2 regions of the Bacillus sp. AMCV2 genome follow, and region 1 is predicted to be linked to the other one. Evidence: a T-box and tRNA genes for the amino acid it is inferred to sense, from the RefSeq annotation. Region 1 holds a T-box; the other holds one or more tRNA genes.
The links. A T-box is a leader RNA that pairs with one kind of tRNA and senses whether it is charged. The one in region 1 lies ahead of thrS (threonine--tRNA ligase), so its partner is inferred to be a tRNA-Thr.
Positions count from the first base shown of each region.

Region 2: it has a tRNA-Thr gene. The T-box ahead of thrS (threonine--tRNA ligase) is inferred to sense a tRNA for this amino acid. The anticodon was not compared.

Region 1 covers NZ_JBVYIB010000002.1:3,713,697-3,725,405, forward strand. Annotated here, with positions in the region: gene AC0OMA_RS19180 (transglycosylase domain-containing protein) at 153-2,228, shown strand; gene AC0OMA_RS19185 (YwhD family protein) at 2,522-3,040, opposite strand; gene AC0OMA_RS19190 (site-2 protease family protein) at 3,054-3,713, opposite strand; gene AC0OMA_RS19195 (2-hydroxymuconate tautomerase) at 3,822-4,010, shown strand; gene AC0OMA_RS19200 (MarR family transcriptional regulator) at 4,053-4,472, opposite strand; gene thrS (threonine--tRNA ligase) at 4,592-6,508, opposite strand; T-box leader at 6,562-6,783, opposite strand; T-box leader at 6,815-7,036, opposite strand; T-box leader at 7,070-7,298, opposite strand; gene AC0OMA_RS19210 (MFS transporter) at 7,345-8,754, opposite strand; gene AC0OMA_RS19215 (Rrf2 family transcriptional regulator) at 8,754-9,224, opposite strand; gene AC0OMA_RS19220 (YwgA family protein) at 9,336-9,836, opposite strand; gene AC0OMA_RS19225 (HD domain-containing protein) at 9,872-11,173, opposite strand; gene AC0OMA_RS19230 (YuzB family protein) at 11,333-11,557, opposite strand.
Region 2 covers NZ_JBVYIB010000002.1:186,583-198,291, reverse strand. Annotated here, with positions in the region: gene glmM (phosphoglucosamine mutase) at 1-614, opposite strand, end outside; gene cdaR (CdaA regulatory protein CdaR) at 633-2,087, opposite strand; gene cdaA (diadenylate cyclase CdaA) at 2,080-2,901, opposite strand; gene rsiW (anti-sigma-W factor RsiW) at 3,062-3,688, opposite strand; gene sigW (RNA polymerase sigma factor SigW) at 3,702-4,265, opposite strand; tRNA gene AC0OMA_RS01155 (tRNA-Gln) at 4,496-4,567, opposite strand; tRNA gene AC0OMA_RS01150 (tRNA-Tyr) at 4,572-4,656, opposite strand; tRNA gene AC0OMA_RS01145 (tRNA-Thr) at 4,679-4,751, opposite strand; tRNA gene AC0OMA_RS01140 (tRNA-Val) at 4,756-4,831, opposite strand; tRNA gene AC0OMA_RS01135 (tRNA-Glu) at 4,835-4,909, opposite strand; gene AC0OMA_RS01130 (2-thiouracil desulfurase family protein) at 5,089-5,544, shown strand; gene AC0OMA_RS01125 (GNAT family N-acetyltransferase) at 5,557-6,039, shown strand; gene murQ (N-acetylmuramic acid 6-phosphate etherase) at 6,149-7,063, shown strand; gene AC0OMA_RS01115 (MurR/RpiR family transcriptional regulator) at 7,080-7,931, shown strand; gene AC0OMA_RS01110 (PTS transporter subunit EIIC) at 7,957-9,327, shown strand; partial or broken gene amiE (N-acetylmuramoyl-L-alanine amidase) at 9,384-10,708, shown strand; gene nagZ (beta-N-acetylhexosaminidase) at 10,736-11,709, shown strand, end outside.

The sequences.
Region 1 (11,709 bases):
GCTTTTATTCTCGGTTGAAATCTCATTTTCACCTAAGGAAAAAGTATAGAGGATGGCGGGGAAAAAGTAAAGATGCGTCCTGTTCTGCGATGTTTAAAAACGATCTTTTTTTCTCATAATAGTAGAAACATAAAAAAAGGGGGGAACCCGTTGTGGATGCAATGACAAATAAACGGCTGAGACTGACGCTGAAAACCGTTCGCGCCTTTATCTTTTTAGGGGCTTTTGCGGCCTTGGCGGCAGCTGCCGTGTTTATGACTGTCATCTTGATAGCCAAATACCAGGGCGCTCCCTCGGTGCAAGTGCCGCAATCCACGATTTTGTATGCGAGTGACGGCTCAAAGCTCGGGGAAACGAACTACGGCGAAAAGCGCTATTGGGTCCCCTTAAAGGACATGAATCCGACGATCGTAAAAGCGACAGTGGCGATTGAGGACCAGAATTTCTACGATCATCACGGCTTTGATTATAAACGCATGGCCGGCGCGGCGCTTGCTGACCTGAAAGCATTTGCCAAGGTTCAGGGTGCAAGCACCATCACCCAGCAATATGCGAGAAACTTATACCTTGAACACGACAAAACGTGGAAACGGAAATGGAATGAGGCGTTCTATACGATCCGTCTGGAACAAAACTATTCTAAGGACGAGATATTAGAAGGCTATTTAAATACGATTTACTACGGACACGGCGCCTACGGCATTGAAGCAGCTTCCCGCCTGTATTTCGGCAAGCATGCCAAAAACCTGACGGATGCGGAGGCGGCGCTTCTGGCAGGAATCCCGAAAGGACCTTCCGGCTATTCACCGTATGTCAATGAGACGAAGGCCAAGGAGCGCCAGAAAACGATTGTGCGGATGATGGAAAAGCAGCAGATGATCAGCCAAAAGAAAGCGGATGAACTGATCAAGGAACCTCTTTCCTATCAGCCTTTGAATAAACAAGTTTCCAAGAGAAAGGCTCCTTATTTCTATGACAATGCGATGAGAGAGCTGGAGAAAAAGCTCGGCATGACACGGGAGCAAATTGAAACGAGCGGGTTAAACGTCTATACAACGGTAGATAAACGGATGCAGCGCATCGCCGAGGAGACCATTACCGAAACGGTTAACGCGGGCTCTGACATTCAAGTCGGGTTTTCAGCCATTGATCCCCGCACCGGAAACGTTCTCGCTCTTGTCGGCGGCAGGGATTATCAAAAAAGCCCGTTTGACCGGACGACACAGGCGAAGCGCCAGCCTGCTTCGACGATCAAGCCGCTGCTGTACTATAAAGCGATTCAGAGCGGATTTACGCCAGTCACTTTGATGAAAAGCGAAGAAACCGAGTTTCAAATTGACGCAAAGGGAGAAACCTATTCTCCAAGCAACTATAACGGATACTATGCCAACAAGCCGATTACGCTTCTGCAGGCGCTGGCGCTTTCCGACAATATCTACGCTGTGAAAACGCATCTTTTTCTCGGCACGAACAAACTTGTAAAGACGGCAAAGGAATTTGGCATTACCGCCCATCTTCAAGCACTGCCGTCTCTGGCACTCGGCACCGAACCCGTACGCCCGATTGAGATGGTCAACGCCTATGCCATGCTCGCAAATGGCGGAAAGAAAATCGAACCGACTTTTATTTCAAGGGTAACGGACGCAGCCGGCCACGTGCTGTACGAAAACCCGAATCAGCATAAACAGGTGCTTGATGAAAAAGCCGCTTTTGTCACAGCGAGTATGATGACAGGCATGTTTGATACCGATTTAAATGGATATACGTCGGTTACGGGGCGAACGATAGCCAACCGCCTGACAAGAACGTATGCCGGAAAATCAGGAACCACCAGCGCAGACAGCTGGATGATCGGCTTCAATCCGAAGCTGGCCGCAGGTGTTTGGACCGGCTATGACAAAAACAGCACCATCGACTCGGTCGAAGAAAAAAGCTATGCTAAAACCATTTGGGCGGACTTCATGGAGGACGCGCTCAAAGGCGAACCAGAAACCGCGTTCAAGCCGCCAAAAGGCGTAACCGGTGTGTACATTGATCCGGAAACAGGCTACTCATCAGGTCCCGGCTGTGCCGCTAAGCATTACACATATTTTGTGAAAGGCACAGAACCAGCAAACGTGTGCTACGGGGCAGAACCCGCAAAACAAACAAAAGACCGGCTTCCATCCAAAGAAAAGCCCGCTTCCGAGAAAAAGTGGTGGGACAAATGGCTGGGGCGACATCATTGAAAATAACCCGGCTCCTCGGAGGCCGGGTTATTCGTATGGTTCCTTCATAATCGATGGAAGAATGTTAGACAATCGAGCTGAACAATCAGTTTTGGGATAAAGTGGTGAATTTCTTATTTCTTCGACGCCGGCTTTCATCTCCCAGTCGCCGACTCATATCCCCCTAAAAAATGAAAAACCCCGAGTCTTGTTTCGGCTCGGGATTTTCCATGTCCTATTTCTGTATCACCAGTTTACTCAATGTTTACGAAAAATATCTCAAATACTTTAAAAGTTCACAGAAAATTCATAAATTAATTGTTTTCCGGAAGCAGGCTCGTTTTTAACTCATCTGAGGAACGGTCCCATAGGCCCTGATCATGCTTTTTCAGAAATTCGCCTAGTACACGCTTCGAGCTGTCGTCCATTTTATCAACGATGATTTTCCGTTTCATGGATTTATCCATCAAATTCACATGCTCAGGCAGCGACTTGTAGCCTCTTCTGATGCTTCTGTCGACCGTCATTTCACAGGCTGTCACACCAGCGTAATAAGGCCCCTCTTCTTTTCTGTCAATCGTTACCCACACAAGCCAGTATGGTTTTCCGTTCGGAACTTCTTCTTTATTCGGGAGAAATTTAATTCCTTTTTCAACGGTGCTGCGGGCATGCATGGCGCCGATGTCTACGAACGCTTCTTTTTCCTCTACATCAACGAATACGGGAGAAATGTTATCAAGGCTGAGTGCCCCTACGCCAAAACCACCGTGTCCGTCTGTCGGATCACTTTTGATAATATTAAACCCGATTGATTTTTTCTTTTTTTCTTCCATGAAGTTCTACCTCCTACAAAAGCGGTTGAAATATCGCTGAAAACAGCTTTAAAATCGAATCTCTTCCTGCATTGAGCATCGGCCACAGCACGTAAGATCCGAGCGGTGTCACAAACAGCACCAAAAATACGATAAAGCCGTAGCTCTCCGCCTGCGTCATTTTGGCACGCACGCCCGGCGGAACGAGATCTTCTATAATTCGATAGCCATCGAGCGGAGGAAGCGGCAGCAGATTAAATAAAAACAAGACAAGATTCAGCTGTATCCAAATAGAAAAAAACTGATCCAGCCCCGTGCTGAACGCCGCAAGCATTTCCATTCCGTACGCATGCATCAACACTAACAAAAAGAAACCAATAAACGCAAGAATCAGGTTACTGACGGGCCCGGCTATAGATACGAGCACACCGGCAAGCCGGGGTTTCTTAAAGAAGCGGTGATTCACGGGAATGGGGCGCGCCCACCCGAAGCCGGCCACCAAAATCAAAATGGTTCCGAACGGATCAAGGTGTTTAATGGGATTCAGCGTCAGTCTTCCTTGTTTTTTCGCCGTATCGTCACCGAATTTGTATGCGACATAAGCGTGGGCAAGCTCGTGCATCGTAAACGACACAATTAGCGTGATGACGAGGTATGGCATTAAAGATAACGGATAATATAAGAAACGGTCCAAGTGAGATATCCCTCTTTCTCAAAATGCAAGAATTTACTTTATTCAGTATACTATAAGAAGCCTCTTTTTCTAAAGAGAGGAAACGAGATAAAGGAGGATTCAGCACCCATGCCATACGTAACTGTCAAAATGCTCGAAGGCCGTACAGACGAGCAAAAACGCAATCTTGTCGAGAAAGTAACAGAAGCCGTAAAGGAAACAACCGGTGCTTCTGAAGAAAAAATTGTTGTCTTTATAGAAGAAATGAGAAAAGACCATTATGCCGTCGCAGGCAAACGCCTGAGCGATATGGAATAATCTCTATAAAGCCGGCGCTTCGCGCACCGGCTTTTATTATCCCTATTGAGCCAGCTTCGCAATAATCGCCAAGAACGTCTCTTTCTCTTCGGCTGTTAAACGTTCAAACATGCCGTCAATCAGCTGCTGGCGGTTTTCGATCATTTGTTCAGCCGCTCCCCGGCCCGATTCAGAAAGCGTAATCCATACAGTGCGGCGGTCATTGTTATTTCTGGATCTCTCAATAAACCCTTCCTGCTCTAAATGATTCAGAGCTGTGGTCGTGGCAGAGGGAGACAGTGTGACCTCCTTCAAAATATCCTTTATGGTGCAGCTCCCATGTCTGTATATGATCCGCAGAATAAACCCTCTTACATTATTCACGTGTTTCGGAACGGTGGCTTCATCTAATTGCTTCGTGCTTTTCAAATATTTTGTAAGTGCGTGATCCAGCAAATTTGCTTCCAGTTTGTCATGGTCCATGTCAATTTCCCCATTTCGAGATGCATTCATAACATACGAACGATATGATTTACTTATTATTTTACTGATTCCGAATAGGGAAAGTCAAAAAAGCAAAATGTGAATTCACAGCTTTTATCCTACATGCCTCGATTTTCCACCTGTTTCACAAGCTTATCTTTGAATGTCTGAAAAGGAACATGTTCATTCTGCTGATGTCCGAATCGGCGGACGTTTACCGCATCCTCCTGCTCCTCATGATCTCCAAGCACCAGCACGTACGGGATTTTCTGCACCTGCGATTCTCTGATTTTATAGCCCAGCTTCTCATTGCGCTCATCAATGCCGGCTCTTATCCCCACCTGCTTCAGCTCCGCCTGCACTTTTCTGCAATAGTCTAAGTGAACGTGCGAAACCGGTATGATTTGAACCTGGAGCGGTGCGAGCCAGACTGGAAAAGCCCCGCCGTAATGCTCGATCAAAATGCCGAAGAAACGGTCGATTGAGCCGAAAACCGCTCTGTGGATGACAACGGGACGAACCTTCTCATTGAGTTCGTTGATATATGTTAAATCAAATTTTTCCGGCATTTGAAAATCAAGCTGAATTGTCGCGCATTGGTGGCTCCGTTTCAGGGCATCTTTTATGTGGAAATCAATTTTCGGCCCGTAAAACGCCCCATCACCTTCATTGATCTCATAAGAGAGGCCAAGCTCCTCAAGGACGCGTGCTAAGGCACATTCCGACGCTTCCCAAAGGCTGTCATCGCCTAATGAATCCTCCGGGCGAGTCGAAAGCTCAACTGAATACTCGAAACCAAATGTCCGATATACCTCATCAATCAGCCGAATCGCTTCTTTGATCTCACTCTCAATCTGATCCTCCCGAACGAAAATATGGGCGTCATCCTGACAGAACGTCCGAACGCGAAGCATTCCGTTTAAAGCGCCGCTGTATTCATGGCGGTGCACCTGTCCGAATTCCGCCATGCGAATCGGCAGATCCCGATAAGAATACAGGCTGTTTTTAAAAATGAGCATATGGCCGGGACAATTCATCGGCTTCATTGCGAACCTTGTATCATCCACTTCTGAAAAGTACATATTGTCGCGATAATGGTCCCAATGGCCTGACTGCTCCCATAACCGCTGATTCATCATAAACGGCGTACGCACCTCATCGTAGCCGGCATTTGTTTGCAGCTTACGCGAGAAGCGCTCCAGCTCATTGCGGACAATCTGCCCTTTCGGCAAATAAAACGGCATCCCCGGCGCTTCTTCAGAAAACATAAACAGCCCTAACTGTTTGCCGAGCTTGCGATGGTCTCGTTTTGCCGCTTCTTCCAGCATATGCAGGTGCGCATCCAAATCTTTTTTCTTTTGAAACGCAACCCCGTACACCCGCTGCAGGACTTCATTTTTGCTGTCTCCGCGCCAATAAGCGCCTGATACTCTTGTCAGTTTGAACGCCTTGATCATTCCTGTAGAAGGGAGGTGCGGCCCGCGGCACAGGTCAACGAATTCCCCTTGCTGGTACAGTGTGATATCCTCCCCACGCGGAATATCCTTTAAAATCTCAAGCTTGAGCCGCTCGTCTTTTTGTGCAAACAGCTCTTCAGCCTCTTCGTAAGAAACCTCCATACGTTTGATTTCAAGGTTTTCATTTATTATGTTTTTCATTTCTTTTTCGATGGCCTCTAAGTCTCCTGATGCCAAGCTTTTCCCCAGCTTCATGTCATAGTAGAAGCCGTCTAAAATCACAGGCCCTACCCCCAATGACACTTCGCCGTACAGCCGTTTTACTGCTTGGGCCAGCACGTGCGCTGTTGTGTGGCGAAGCACCTGCAAGCCTTCTTGTGAATCGAGTGTGACAATCGAAAGCTCAGCATCTTCCTCCAGCTTGAAACTGAGATCAACAAGCTTGCCGTTGACCTGACCTGCGGCCGCTTTCTTTTGCAGACTGGAACTGATAGAACCAGCCGCTTCTTTGATTGTGATGCCTTTCGGATATTCCTGGATCTGTCCGTCCGGAAGCTGAATGTGTACATGTTTACTCATTTTAGAACACTCCTTATTCATTGTTGTATATAAAAAAACACACCCGTCCCGCAGATAGGGACGAGTGTGTGATTAACCCGTGGTTCCACCCAAGTTCCCGACAAATACTATGTTGTCGGCTCGGTGCTGTAACGCAGCATAGACGGCATTGGATACTTCAGTTCCCCAATGCTGCTCCAAGGCGGTAAATGATATTCCTAAGCTGGGAAGCTCTCACCTTTCCTTCCCTCTCTGAAAACCGTAACTATCATTCGTGTCCTTTTCATCGCATGTATTCAATTCATAAAAAAACACACCCGTCCCACAGATAGGGACGAGTGTGTGATTAACCCGTGGTTCCACCCAAGTTCCCGACAAATACTATATTGTCGGCTCGGTGCTGTAACGCAGCATAGACGGCATTGGATACTTCAGTTCCCCAATGCTGCTCCAAGGCGGTAAATGATATTCCTAAGCTGGGAAGCTCTCACCTTTCCTTCCCTCTCTGAAAACCGTAACTATCATTCGTGTCCTTTTCAACGCATTTATGTAGTTCATATAAAAAAACACACCCATCCCTCTAAAAGGGACGAATGTGTTGATCATCCGTGGTTCCACCCAAATTCCCGATCAATTACACATGGTGATCGGCTTGAAGATGCTGTAACGCAGCATGACGGTATCAGATACTTGTTTTCCCCGATACGGCTCAAAGGCGGTAAGCTGCTTTCCCTGCGTTAGGAAGATCTCAGCTGTCCTTCCCTCTCTGGAAACCGTAAAAAGCATCTCGTGTCCTTATCAGTGCCTGTTGTTTCAATAATTTTTTATATCTTACTATATATTCCCACAAAGCGCAATCAGTGATTTACATTTTTTTCTGACGCAACAGTTCCGTTATGGGCAACCAGAAACAGCCATACAAGCAATGCAGCGAGGCTGTATGCCGCTCCCATCATCAAAAACGTAAACCCGGCACCGGCATACCAAGTGGCGGACAGATGAATAATCACCCCGGTTATCGCTACGCCGACCAAGGCTCCGATTTGCCGGTTTGTATTTAACGCCGCACCGGCGATATTCGCATGTCTTTGCCCGGCAGCCTGCATGATCACAGTTGTCATGGCAGGAACTGTAATACCGGTACAGAGGTTCATAACAGACATCAATACCGCCAGCTGCCAATAAGGAAAATCCGGAGAAATCAGCACAAACAACAGCAATGCAATGATACAGCTGACCGCCATTGATACAAACATAAGCTGCCCGGCTTCAAACCGATTCGCCAGACGGGCAAACAGCAGATTGCCGATCACGAAGACCGCCATCATCGGCAGCAGCTCCACTCCAGCCATAAAGGAACTTGCGCCTCCTGCTTCCTGCAAAAAAAGGCTGAGCATAAACATGCCGCCAAAAAGGGCGAAATTCAGCAAAAACCCGATAAATTGGGCAGCTGAGAAGCGGCCGCTTTTGTATAAGGACGCCGGCAGGATGGGTGCTTTTGCAGAAATTTCCCGCAGCAAAAACAGCACAAATGCCAAAATCGCTGCAGTAAATGCTACAAGAATCACTGGCGAGCGCCAGCCCACTGAAGGCCCCTGTATCAAAGCATAGGAAAGAAACCCGAGAGCCATCATGCCAAGCAGATGCCCAACGATGTTCACGCGGCTGCTTTTTCCCGGAACGCGGCTGAGGATTCGGTAAGCTGAAATGAGCGCAGCAGCCCCTATTGGCACATTGATCAGAAAAATACTCTGCCAGCCCGCCAACTGTACCAGCACTCCCCCGATAAAGGGCCCAAGGCCTGAAGCGGCGGAAACAAGCGCGGCCCACAGCCCAAACATTCTCGCCCGCACCCGCTCATCAGGATAAGAGGCAGCCAAAAGGCTGAGTGAGCTTGGCATAAACAAAGCTGCTCCAATTCCCTGTATGAGACGTCCGGCAATCAGCATCTGCCCATTTATAGATGCAGCGCATACACAGGAGGCCAGAACAAAAACGGCTAGACCTAAGATATAGATCGTCTTCGAGCCGAAACGGTCAGCCAAGGCTCCGCCCGCCAGCAGAAGCGACGCAAAAGTAAGAATGTACCCGTCCACAACCCATGTTACACCTGAAAGTGACATTGAAAGAGTGTTTTTCATATCCGCCATCGCCACATTCACAACGGTCACATCAAGAGTTGCCATGAGGAAACCAAGTGCGAGCACGATCAGTACAGATATTCCTGTAGATGAATCTGTTTTGTGTAAAGATCCGCTATTTTTCATTACAATTGCCCTTTCACTTGCTTGATTACCCAATCATCTATTTTTTCAAGATCATACAATTCCCCGACTCTGTCCATGACATGCTGCAAGGATTCTTCTCTCATGAGATTGGCCCATTTATCCTCGATTTCCCCCATGACTGTCTCCAGCACACAGTGACTTTCTCCCTCAAATACAGATTGCAGCAGGCCTTTCCCCTGATACATCGAACCTCTGCCTTCAACCGCTTGATAAACATCATAAAGCGTAATGTCCGCCAAAGGCTTCGTCAGGGTAAAACCGCCCTTCGTCCCTGGTAAGGATTCTGCCAAACCGGCTTGAACTAATGTTCTCATCAGCTTCTTCAAGTAAGACGGAGACACACGCAATCGCTGGCTTATAGCCTCTGACGTCAAAGAAGCCTGTACCGGCAGCCGTGACAGTAACAGCAGCACAGAAACCGCCTGCTCCATTCCTGATTTCATTTTCATCCTATTCACTCCTGATTCATTATGGATAACTATTATCCATAATGAATCTCTTAGCAGCTTTTGTCAATAAAAAAAGCAAAAGAAACGGATCATTTCTTTTGCTTGGTATGGTTAACAAATCTGCTTCAGTTCCTCTATGTATTGAAGCGCTTCGTCATATTCTTCATTTGTATATTTTTGCTTGCTTTTGATGGTAAAGACTTTTTCTTTCTTTTCCTCATCCTCAAGCCCGTCAAAGTAAAGGATCGTGGAAACAAGCTCTAAAAACCGTGATGAACGGCTGTTTACACTGTCAATATAGCCTTTCATATCCGGCATGTCCAGATCAGCATGGTCTAAAAATGCGGAGCCTGTCTCAGTCAGCGAATACCGGTATTGAAAGTAGCCGCCCTTTTTTTCCTTCACCTCATGCAGAAATCCAAGGTTGCACAGCTCTTCAATCTGGAGCGTCAGTTCCTCTGAATATGGTCCGTAAAAGTGAAAATCATATTTCTCATAGAAAGGAAACTGCATTTTCTTGGCGATATAAATCATTTTCTGCAGCTTCTTTCGCCCGATGATTTCTCCAGAATCCGAGAACACCTTCATCAGTTTTGCATGTTCTTTCAACAAATTCCCGACATCTCCTTTTTCCTTCTTTCCAATTTCTATGTCAGTCCCAGCAGCTGCCGGATTTTCATTTTCGCTTCCGGATGTTTAGAGCCGTCACAAATCAAGTCCTTTGGATAGTAAAGCTTGTGGTCCGTCCGCCGTTTACCTGAGATGGATTCCACAATAGCCGACTGCCTGGACAGCTCTTTAATTTGGCCGTTTTGCGTCAAGAGATGGATCGGCAGACGCTCCTCTTCCTCTCCCGGTCGGTAAAAATCGTATGGCAGATCTGATGAAGAATCAACGACCAAATAATAGCTCGGATCGATTCCCGCCTCTTTGAACAATGAGGTCAGCTCAAAATAAGCCGACATTTCTTCATTCGGATTGAATTCAACGTATTGGAACAGCTGGCGGTTAATGAATCTGCGGCACAAGTCGGATAAAATCGCGTCTTCTTCCTCCTCCCAGGCCTGGAAGTAATACAAAATAATAGATTCATCCAGCTTTACATAATCCTCCAGTGTCAATTTCCCTTCAAAAATAGAATAGAAATGAACCGGAGCGTGAGTGAAGACATAGCCTTCATCGTGCAGCTGCTTCGCCCTGTGAAGAATCTTCGTTAAAATAACCTCTGCACTTCTAGTCACAGGATGGAAGTAGACCTGCCAGTACATTTGGTAACGGCTCATGATATAGTCTTCGACAGCGTGCATTCCGCTTTCTTTAATGACGATCTGATCCTCGCGCGGCCGCATCACCCGAAGAATCCGCTCCATATCAAAATGGCCGTAGCTGACGCCCGTATAATATGCGTCGCGCTGGAGGTAATCCATGCGGTCTGCGTCAATCTGACTCGAAATCAGGCTGACCACTTGCTTGTTTTTATATGTTTTGGCAATGACTTCTGCAACATCCTGAGGGAAACCCGGGCTCACCTTTCTGAGCACCTGATTAACCTCCGTGTCTCCCAAAATGATATCTCTTGTAAAATCCTCGTGGTCAAGGTGAAAGACCTTTTCAAATGAATGCGAGAACGGCCCGTGCCCGAGGTCATGAAGCAGCGCCGCGGCCAAACAGAGTTCGCGCTCACTGTCATCCCATTCAGGGCGGCCTTTAAAGACGTCATCAACCATTCTTCTGACAATTTCATAGACACCGAGAGAATGGTTGAACCGGCTGTGCTCAGCCCCATGGAACGTCAAATAGGTCGTGCCGAGCTGCTTAATTCTGCGGAGACGCTGAAATTCACGGGTTCCGATTAAATCCCATATCAGCTTGTCCCGAACATGAACATAGCGGTGCACCGGATCTTTAAACACTTTTTCTTCTGATAATTTTCCATTTGGATACGCCATCGTCATTCCCTCTTTTTTTTAGCCGTGTTTCTATTATATCGACTCTATTCTTTGAAAACATCCTTGAATTTGCCCGGCGATTTGTTCCATCTTCATGAAAAACACATCTTGTGAAGCAAAAAAGCCTGACCTGAGGGCCGAGGCTAAGAAAAAATATGTTTACTTTTTTATTTTCTTTTTTACTTTGTCAATCAGCTCATCCTCTGTCGGAGCTGACAGCGGGCGATTGTTCACAAAAGCAAATGATTTTTTCCGTCCGGGCCCGCAATAAGATTGGCATCCTACCTCAACCTTTGCGTCCGGGTCCACTTCTTTCAAACGCGGCAGCAATGTTTTGATATTAGTGGCTTGGCAATCATCACACACTCGAAATTCATTAGCCATGACGTACGCTTCCCTTCATTTCTATGTTCATCTATGTGAATAACCTAAAATCGTTTTAAAAAAAAATCACATCACTCTTCATTTTACAAGGATTCGACTGTTCCTGCAAGCCGCTCCATCCTTCGTATCTCCTATTCTTTCAGCCAATTTGT
Region 2 (11,709 bases), 3.5 Mb from region 1:
GTCCCCATTGTCGAAACATCTGCATCTAAATCAGCAAACAGGTGTGTCGCCAAGGATGACGTTGCGCCATGGGCACAGTCCAATGCCACATGAATGCCTGTGAAATCTTCATCAGCTGTCTGTTTTAAGAATTGCAGATATTTTTGTCCGCCTTCAAAATAATCGTTTACAAGTCCAAGGTCTGCTCCGACAGGTCTTGGCAGCTTATCCTCAGGTTCGTCCATCAGGCGCTCAATTTCAGCCTCCTGTTCATCAGAAAGCTTAAATCCATCTCCCCCAAAGAATTTGATGCCGTTATCCTGCACTGGGTTATGAGAAGCGGAAATCATGACGCCCGCCTCTGCATCCATCGCTTTTGTCAAATAAGATACACCTGGTGTAGAAATGACACCTAGGCGCATGACTTCTGCGCCAATGGATAAAAGTCCGGCGACAAGGGCTCCCTCCAGCATATGGCCGGAGATGCGTGTATCGCGGCCTATCAGCACTTTTGGACGTTGTTTGTCTTTTGTCAGCACATAACCGCCGAAACGTCCGACTTTAAAGGCCAGCTCAGGTGTAAGCTCACTATTGGCGACACCTCTTACACCGTCTGTTCCAAAATACTTGCCCATTTTATAATCGCTCCTTTTTTATTCCGATGAGGATTGTGAATTCGCAGTGGATTCATCCTCATCCTGATCTTGGTTTTGATCTTTATTTTCGTCTTGGTTTTGATCGTTGCTGTTTTTATCAGTGTTCTTTGTATCTTCTTGCTGATTGTTCTTTTGATCATTTGTTTGTTTATCTGTGTCATCCTGATTCCCTGATGTATTGCTGCTGTTATCATTCGTTGATGTATTGCTTTTCTTAGACGTCAGCTTGATTTTGGCGTTTTTCCGCCCCAAGGACCAGGTTACATTCTGTGGCCCGTTCACTTCAAGCTTCACGCTATGCTCCCCGTCCTCTAAATCTGAAACATTCACATACAATTCAATATCTGATTTTTTCAGTTTTTTTATATTCGCGGGAGAGCCTTTAGCCGTTACATCTATCACTTGTGATTCAGGATCAAGAAATTCAATGTTTTGTGAGCTGCTCAGCCCTACAGTCTTGATGGGGACATTCTCGAACTTCTGATCCGCTTCACTATCGACTTCTATATGCAAAGTCACCTTTGACGGTGAGATTTTTTTGACACCGTCAGGAAGCGGAATATCTGCCTCGATATCGGAATCCTTGTTAATTTTACTTAAATCTAAGCTGACGCCGTCAATAAATTCAAGAGAATCCAACACATCCTGTGAGCCGTAAACCGTTACCTCACTGGGGCTGGATTCAATATTCGCTATGCTGACACCGTCAGGAAGGCTTCCTGTCCGTTCAATTTTAAAGGGCACTTTTTTACTCGGGCTTGTCACCGGAACGGTAATCTTGATAACCGAGGGCTCCACGTCGACAGGAAGCGCGTTTCCGTCTTTATCATAGACAGTCACTTTCGCTTCCTTTTCAATCGTTTCATCTGCGTTTTCCAAATTCACTGAAGCTTTTACAAGAGAAATATTATCGATCACATTTTTCGATCCGGTAATCTGCACATTTTTCGGACTGACAATCGGCTGCTCCGGAGAATAGCCTTTTTTCATCTTGCTTTTGTTGTAGTACTCCACTTCTACGGGAAAACTTTTGGTCGTCCGTTCCTGAATGGTCACTGTCGTAACAGACGGATTAATTGAGATTGTCAGCCCATCCGACACGTTTTTGGCCTTAAGCTCAACCTTATGTGTGCCGGTTTTCAAATGTTCCATATCGGCATATATTTCAAAGTTTTTGGTCTGCCGAGCCTTTTTCACGGCGCTTGTCGAGCCTTTTATCGTGACATTAACCGTTTGCGGAACACCCGTCACGACGTAATTTTCATCATCATAATACGCTTTAACCGGAATATCAGTCAGAGTTGCTTCATCAGTTGTTGATGTCGGAAAGAAAGATTCACCCGGTTTTTTCGGAGTCGGTGCTTGGTTGCTGTTAACCGCCACATAAAGCAAGAGCGCGAAAAGCAGAGCAATGATTTTCACAGCCCAGCGGTTGTTTAAGAATTTATCCATTTTTCTTGCCCCTCCAATACCAGCGGTTAGAAGAAGTGTCTCTGGTGTTTTTCTTAAACTCGGCTTCAAGCATTTCTTTCAGCGCTTCTTCTGTAAGCTCTCTGTGAAGGTCGCCGTTCTTTGCCACACTGACGCCGCCGGTCTCTTCAGACACAATAATCGTCAAACTGTCTGTTACTTCACTGATACCGACAGCTGCTCTGTGCCGCGTGCCCAGTTCTTTTGAAATAAACGGGCTCTCAGAAAGCGGCAGATAACAGGCGGCCGCGGCAATTTCATTATTTTTCATAATCACCGCACCGTCGTGAAGCGGGGTGTTTGGGATAAAAATATTGATCAGCAGCTCAGAGCTGACTTTGGCATTCAGTGGTATGCCGGTTTCAATATAATCCCCCATTCCAGTATCCCGCTCAATGGTCAGCAGGGCGCCTATACGGCGTTTCGCCATATAATTGATCGCTTTTGTAATGGCCTCAATCGTTTTCTGCTGCGCTTCTTCAACAGGCGTGCCGCTCCTCGAAAAAAAGCGGCCGCGGCCTAGCTGTTCAAGCGCTCTTCTCAGCTCAGGCTGAAAAATAATAATAATTGCTAAAAATCCCCATGTTATCGCTTGGTCCATCAGCCATTGAAGTGTGCTGAGGCCCAAATATTGGCTGGCCATACGAACAAGCACGATGACTACAATTCCTTTTAACAGCTGAACCGCTTTCGTGCCGCGTATCACCATAATCAATTTATATATCACATACCAAACAAGGAGAATATCAACGGCATTGCCGAGGTACTGCAAAAAAGGGATATCCTCAAAAGCCATTTCCTCGTCCTCCAAGATTTCAGTCATTTCGTATTTTGTGTTTTACGTGTTACGCATATGTACTTTACATAGCGAGCCCATTATACCACATTTCGATTTAGCAAGTGAAATGTGCCAGCCCTCTCAGCCCGCAAAAAAAGAGCAAAGCGGCTAACGCGCTTTACTCTTCTCCGTTCGGACTGAATGCATCGAGTACACTTTTCCCCGCAGACTTCATCTTGTACCATGTCCAGTCGAATAATTGATTGATTTCTTCAATCTGACCGGTGACTTGTCCAGCAGAGGCCATATACTTTTCGCCGTTTACGACGGTTACATCCCCGTCTATTTTGCCTTTAATAATCAGCTTGCCGTTTTTGACAGTGACATCACCTTTGACCGTCTCACCTTCTGGCACGGTCACAGTATGGTTATGAACCACAAGATTCGGCTGCTTGGATACGCTGAAATTGTGGTCATTATGCCAGCTGTTAAAAAAACCTCCGCCCATCAAAATGATGAATACCGCAGCAGCTGCGATAACGGGATGGGTTCTGAACCATCTTTTTACAGAAGCTCTTTTCTTCTCCTTAGGCAATTTTGCCATGACATTAGCGGTAAAATCCGCGGGGGCTTCGACATGCGATGTGCTCCGTACGAGCGCTATGGATTTCTCCATCTCGTAAAAATGCTTTCTGCATTTCTCGCATGTCTCCAGATGTTCATTTAATACGTGTTCATCTTTTGGAAGGATATCTCCATCAAGATGCATATGCATAAGCTGCACAATTTGTTCAGGACAGCTCATTTCATCACCCCACTTAAAGATCCCTTAATTGTTTTCTAAGAGCCTCTCTGCCTCTGTGAATCCGCGTTTTCACAGTCCCCACAGGAATGTTTAGAATCTCCCCAATTTCAATTAATGAGAGTTCGTCAATATACTTTAATACGATGACTGTTCTGTATTTGTCAGGAAGCTTTAAAATTTTCTGCTGTATCGTGTTTGAGAGCTCCAGCGACACAACTGCATCTTCAGGCAAAACACCATCTGCGGCGATTTGAGAATACATGGTCAAGCCTTCCGTACCAGCCACCTCTGCATCGAGGTAATAATCCGGCTTCTTTTTGCGAATGCGGTCAATGGTCAAATTGGTCGCGATTCGATAAAGCCAAGTTGAAAATTTCCGGTTAATATCAAAACTGTCGATATTAACGTACGCTCTGATGAAAGCTTCCTGTGCAATATCCTCCGCCTCATGCACATTGCCAAGCATACGGTAGCAAAGCTGATAAATTTTATCTTTGTAAATATCTACGATGTCCGCAAATGCATCCTGGTCGCCTTTTTTGACTTGTTTAATTCTTTTTTTAATCATCATTTCCATATTTATCTAACCTCTGCCTTCACCGGTCTGTATGTATACGAGCTTCGTTTCAAAAGGTTTCAATTTTTTTATAAAATAAGTTTATCAAATTTTTGGCAGGGTGTAGATGGTAATTCGTGAATAAACTACCTTAACATATTTTTAAAATTATTATACAGACTGAACAGTTAGAAGTTGGAATGATTTTTCCGAAAAGAAAAAAGACACCTTTTGATCAAAGGTGTCTGTGACTGGGCTAGCTGGATTCGAACCAACGCATGACGGAGTCAAAGTCCGTTGCCTTACCGCTTGGCTATAGCCCAATAATGGTGGAGGGGGGCAGATTCGAACTGCCGAACCCTGAGGGAGCGGATTTACAGTCCGCCGCGTTTAGCCACTTCGCTACCCCTCCACATAAAATTTTGAAAAAACAGTGCCGGCAAGAGGACTTGAACCCCCAACCTACTGATTACAAGTCAGTTGCTCTACCAATTGAGCTACACCGGCAAGATGGTGGAGGATGACGGGCTCGAACCGCCGACCCTCTGCTTGTAAGGCAGATGCTCTCCCAGCTGAGCTAATCCTCCAAATGGTGACCCGTACGGGATTCGAACCCGTGTTACCGCCGTGAAAGGGCGGTGTCTTAACCGCTTGACCAACGGGCCGTTGTGTTCTCGTCGAGCTGACAAAAGTTATTATATACAGGTCACCCCCTGTTTGTAAAGAGGAAAATTAAATTTTTTATTTTCAAACTTTTTAACTCCTTTTTTAACTGAAAAAGCCTCCCAACTAAAGCCATTTATTTTATGATAGAGACAAGCAAAGCAAGAGAGGAGAAACCAATATGATTCTAGTCAGTTCTTGCCTTGGAGGCATTGAATGCAGATATAACGGCTCTCACGCAGCGTCGGAGAAAATCAGAAAACTCGTCGATGAAAAGAAAGCAGTCATGGCTTGCCCTGAACTTCTCGGCGGCTTCTCTACCCCACGCGAACCCGCAGAAATCATAGGAGGCACCGGCGAGGATGTCCTCAATGGAACAGCGAAAATCGTGACAGCTTCAGGAGAAGACGTCACAGAACTATATATGGAAGGCGCCGCGAAAACATTGGCTTACGCAAAAGAAATCAACGCTTCTGCCGTCATATTAAAAGAAAACAGTCCATCTTGCGGAAGCGGGTTTATCTATAACGGCACATTCTCTGGCAAAAAAATCACCGGCAACGGAGTAACCGCCGCATTGTTAAAACAAGCGGGCTACCAGGTCATTTCGGAAAACAAGCTTGACGACATCTTGTAAGGAGGCCACCCCATGACTCAAGACATTTCTTTATCCTTCTATAAGCCTGAACACTTGCCCGAGCTTCAAGCATTCACGCTCACCAACGATGACAAACGCTTTACCTCCCTCCCGAAAGAGGTGCTGTCTCAGGCTCTGGGCATACAGGACCGATACCCGGTTGTCATCTTAAAAGACGACCTTCCAGTCGGTTTTTTCATTTTACATGCATCAAAAGAAACGCTTGCTTCCTATTCTAACAATCCATTTGCTTTACTGCTCAGCTCCCTGTCTTTAAACGCTGTGCACCACGGAAAAGGCTATGCGAAAAAAGCCATGATTTTGCTTCCCGCTTTTGTGAGCGGATATTTTCCATGGTGCGACGAAATCATCTTGGCCGTCAATCATCTGAACATACGCGCAAAACACCTTTATATGAAAAGCGGGTTCCTTGATAAAGGACGGCGAAGAATCGGGCCGCTTGGAGAACAGTTGATCCTTCATCATTTCTTATAGTCTTGGGTGAAATAAAATTTCAAAAATTAAAAAACATAGTTGAAATATCATAACAGAAATGAATATACTGAATATTGAGATATATCATTTTAAAACAGGGGGCATCCTCATGTCAGAACCATTAAACATTCACCGTCTTACAACGGAATCACGCAATAGCCAAACAGTTGAAATCCACAAAGCAAACACTCTCGGCATCCTCAAAATGATCAACAACGAAGATATGAAAGTCGCTGCAGCCGTTCAGGAGGTTCTCCCCGACATCAAAACAGCTGTAGACTGCGCATATGAATCGTTTCAAAATGGAGGCCGGCTCATATATACAGGCGCCGGTACAAGCGGCAGACTCGGCGTCATGGATGCTGTTGAATGTCCTCCCACCTACAGCGTAAGCCCAGATCAGGTCATCGGAATCATGGCTGGAGGCCCCAAAGCCTTTTTACAGGCAGCAGAGGGCATTGAAGACAGTGAAGAAGCAGGAGCTGAAGATTTAAGAAACATACAGCTCACTTCAAATGACACCGTCATTGCCATCGCAGCAAGCGGCCGCACACCCTACGCCGCAGGCGCCCTAAGATACGCCCGCAAAGTCGGAGCACACACCATCGCCCTTACTTGCAATGAAAATTCCGCCATCAGCAAGGATGCGGATCACAGCATTGAGGTTGTCGTCGGACCTGAGGCCATTACAGGATCAACACGTATGAAAGCCGCAACCGCTCATAAAATGATTCTAAACATGATATCTACCGCTGTAATGGTCAAAATCGGCAAGGTTTACGAAAACTTGATGGTAGACGTCAACGTCAGCAACAAAAAACTAAAAGAACGCGCCATCAGTATCATCCAAAGCCTTACAAATGCTTCATACGACACAGCCAGGCACACCCTGGAACAAGCCGATCATCACGTCAAAACAGCAATCGTCATGCTCAAAACAAGCACAGATCAGAAACAAGCAAAGACATTACTCGATGAAGCAAACGGTTTCATTGACAAAGCAATCGAACATTACCATCCATGATAAGGAGAGAACTAGAATGGCCACAGGCGGTTTAGCGATCATCCAATCAATGAAGCATAAGCTCCCTCCATCCGAGCGCAAACTTGCAGATTATATCCTAGCCCATCCCCACAAAGCAATCGAAAGCACGGTCAACGAAATTAGCGCCTTAGCCAATTCAAGTGACGCTGCCGTCATCAGGCTCTGCAAATCACTCGGTTTAAAAGGATTTCAAGATTTAAAAATGAGAGTAGCGGGCGATCTGGCAAAGCCTACGTTTCAGGGCTACCGGGATATTGTTCCCCACGAGCCGCTGCCCTCCATTTCCGAAAAAACGGCCGGCAATGCCATTCAAGCCATTCAGGATACTTCAGACCTGATGGACTACAAAGAGCTTGAACGAGCGGTTTCTCTGCTTCTCAAAGCTCATACCGTGCATTTTATCGGCCTCGGGGCTTCCGGCATTGTCGCCAAGGACGCCCAGCAAAAGTGGCTTCGCATTCATAAACAAGCAACCGCGTTTACAGACACTCATCTTGTGGCATCTTTAATCGCAAATGCAGATAAAGACGACATCGTATTTGCCATTTCGTTTTCAGGAGAGACACAGGAAATCATTGAACTGTTCGCCATGGCCAAGGAAAAAGGCATCACAACGATCAGCCTCACACAATTCAGTCAGACATCCGTCTCCGCACTGGCTGATGTCCCTTTGTATACAGCCCATTCCAATGAAGCCTTGATTCGAAGTGCAGCCACTTCCTCCCGCCTCGCCCAGCTTTTTATAATTGATGTTTTGTTTTTAGGCATGGCGGCTGAGCAGTATGAAACGACAACCGGTTATATCGATAAAACGAGAGCAGCCATACAATCTATGAGAATAAAATAAGGCATCTTGAAGGGGAGGGGTTTTAATGAGCAAAGAAAATAACTACCATCATCTCGCACAGAAAATCCTTGAGCTATGCGGAGGAAAATCCAATATTTCTTCATATACGCATTGCATGACACGCCTGCGCATTACGCCTTACGATGAAAGCAAAGCGGATGCTCAGGCTTTAAGAAAGCTTGACGGCGTATTGGGGGTCGTTGAAGCTGAAACCTTACAAATTATCCTCGGCACAGGAGTCGTCAATCATGTTACAGCTGTTTTCTCGAAGCTCGTGTCAGCAGCAGAAGAAGGTGCCGATGTCAAAGAAGCAGCGGCCAAAAAGAAAGCCGATATCAATCGAAAAAACGCCACTCCTTTTAAACTTTTCTTACGTAAAATTGCCAGCATTTTTATCCCTCTTATTCCCGCTCTAGTCGCTTCCGGTTTAATTACTGGGATTACCAAAGCAATTATTCAAGCAGGCTGGCTCTCTGCAGACTCACAAATTGCGGTTATCCTGACAGTCATCGGATCAGGGCTGTTCACTTATCTCGGCATTCTCGTTGGTATTAACGCTTCGAAAGAATTTGGCGGGACACCCGCACTTGGGGCTTTGGCCGGGATCTTGATTATCAATCCGGAGATCGCAAAAATCAGTTTATTTGGAGAAGAGCTTCTCCCGGGCAGGGGAGGTCTGATCGGCGTCCTTTTCGCAGCCATATTCATTGCTTACACCGAACAATTTATTCGCCGTTTTATTCCTCAATCACTCGATATCATTGTCACACCCACCGTTTCACTGTTAATCACCGGAATCGTAACGTATGTCGTATTTATGCCTTTAGGCGGATTCATTTCTGATGCCATTACATCCGGCCTACTGTCCATCCTGGACATCGGCGGCATCGCTGCGGGCTTTATTCTGGGCGCAACCTTCCTTCCTCTCGTCGTAACCGGACTGCATCAAGGCTTGACGCCTGTGCACATGGAACTAATCAATTCAATTGGCAATGACCCTCTGCTCCCTATTTTGGCTATGGGAGGTGCAGGACAGGTAGGCGCGGCCTTTGCCGTCTTCGTGAAGACGAAAAAAACAACACTGAGGAAAGCAATCGCCGGCGGGCTTCCATCGGGACTGCTCGGCATTGGTGAACCGCTTATTTTCGGAGTGACGCTGCCGCTTGGCCGTCCGTTTTTAACAGCATGTTTAGGAGCTGGAATCGGCGGCGCCTTTCAAGCTTATTTTCAAGTAGCCACCATTGCGATTGGTGTCTCCGGACTGCCGCTTTCCTTTCTAGTCCTGCCTTCGCAAATCATTTTGTATATCATTGGGCTCTTTATTTCCTACGCGGCCGGCTTTTTATTAACCTATGCATTCGGATATAAAGATGAAATGGCTTCACAGTTCGATTAAATTGTTTCTGTATTAGGGATAGTAAACGGGATAGAAGCACAGAAAGGGGCTAGCCTGTGAAAACAAAGACACTGTTCATATTCAGTGCCATTTTAACCCTATCGATATTCGCGCCAAATGAAACCTTCGCACAAACAGCAGACAACTTGGTTGAGCCGAAAACCATAAATGCAGAAACTGCACAATTCTCGACGAAGAAGCTAAGGAAGGTAGATCAGATGATAGAACGGGATATTGCAGCAGGATTTCCAGCGCCGTTCTTGTGGTGGTGAAGGATGGACGCATCATAAAAAAAGCAGCATACGGCTACAGTAAAAAGTACGAAGGATCAGAACTACTGCGCCGTCCGGCCAAAATGAAAACCCGCACGATGTTTGACTTAGCCTCAAATACAAAAATGTACGCAACAAATTTTGCATTGCAGCGCTTAGTCAGCCAAGGAAAACTTGACGTCTATGAAAAAGTTTCTGCATATTTGCCGGGTTTCAAGGATCAGCCGGGTGACCTCATAAAAGGAAAAGACAAGATACGTGTCATCGATGTCCTCCAGCACCAATCAGGGCTCCCATCAAGCTTTTACTTTTACACGCCGGAAAAAGCCGGCAAGTACTATTCCCAGGAACGGGACAAAACGATTGAATATTTGACGAAAATTCCACTCGATTATCAAACTGGGACAAAGCACGTATACAGTGACATTGGATATATGCTACTCGGATGTATTGTCGAAAAACTCACCGGCAAACCGCTTGATGTCTACACGGAGCAAGAGCTCTACAAACCGCTCAGGCTGAAGCATACCTTGTACAATCCGCTGCAAAAGGGCTTTAAACCGAAACAGTTCGCAGCTACTGAACGCATGGGCAATACACGTGACGGCGTTATTCAATTCCCTAACATCCGCACAAACTCGCTGCAAGGAGAAGTGCATGACGAAAAAGCGTTTTACTCAATGGATGGCGTGTCTGGGCATGCCGGATTGTTCTCAAATGCAGATGATATGGCCATACTGCTGCAAGTCATGTTAAACAAAGGTTCATACCGAAATATTTCTTTATTTGATCAGAAAACAGCCGACCTGTTTACAGCACCTTCAGCAACAGATCCGACATTCGCTCTTGGCTGGAGGCGGAACGGAAGTAAAAGCATGGAATGGATGTTTGGCCCTCATGCCAGTGAAAATGCTTACGGGCATACCGGCTGGACAGGGACAGTTACAATTATTGATCCAGCATACAATTTAGGCATCGCATTGTTAACAAATAAAAAGCATACACCAGTTATTGATCCGGAAGAAAATCCAAACGTCTTTGAGGGTGATCAATTTGCAACAGGCAGTTATGGAAGTGTCATAACCGCGATTTATGAAGCGATGGAATGAATGATTAGACGATAGGAGGAAGTTTCTATGAGACCTGTCTTTCCGCTTATCCTTTCAGCCGTTCTCTTTATTTCATGCTTTTTCGGGGCCAGACAGACAGAAGCCTCTGCATCCAAACGTGCAATCGATGCCAATCAGATTGTCAATCGTATGTCGTTAGACGAAAAACTCGGCCAGATGCTGATGCCTGATTTTAGAAACTGGCAAAAGGAAGGCGAGTCCTCTCCGCAAGCCCTTACAGAAATGAATGATGAAGTCGCCAGCCTCGTCAAGAAATATCAATTCGGAGGCATCATCCTTTTTGCAGAAAATGTAAAAACAACAAAACAAACTGTCCAACTGACAGACGATTACCAAAAGGCAAGTCCAAAAATCCCGCTCATGCTGAGTATTGATCAGGAAGGCGGCATTGTAACGAGGTTAGGGGAAGGCACTAATTTCCCAGGGAATATGGCGCTGGGCGCAGCCAGAAGCAGAATCAATGCGTATCAGACCGGCAGCATCATCGGGAAAGAGCTCTCTGCCTTAGGCATCAATACAGATTTCAGCCCTGTCGTGGACATTAACAATAATCCTGATAATCCTGTAATCGGCGTACGGTCATTCAGCTCCAATCGAGAACTGACATCACGCCTCGGTTTATACACGATGAAAGGGTTGCAGCGGCAGGATATCGCGTCTGCCCTCAAACATTTCCCGGGACATGGAGACACGGACGTTGACAGCCATTATGGACTGCCGCTCGTTTCCCATGGCCAAGAACGGCTTCGTGAGGTCGAGCTTTATCCTTTTCAAAAAGCAATTGATGCCGGTGCTGATATGGTAATGACAGCCCATGTTCAATTCCCTGCCTTCGACGACACCACATACAAAAGCAAACTCGATGGATCGGACATTCTGGTTCCAGCTACACTTTCAAAAAAAGTGATGACAGGTCTTCTTCGTCAGGAAATGGGCTTTAATGGTGTGATCGTTACCGATGCGCTCAATATGAAGGCAAT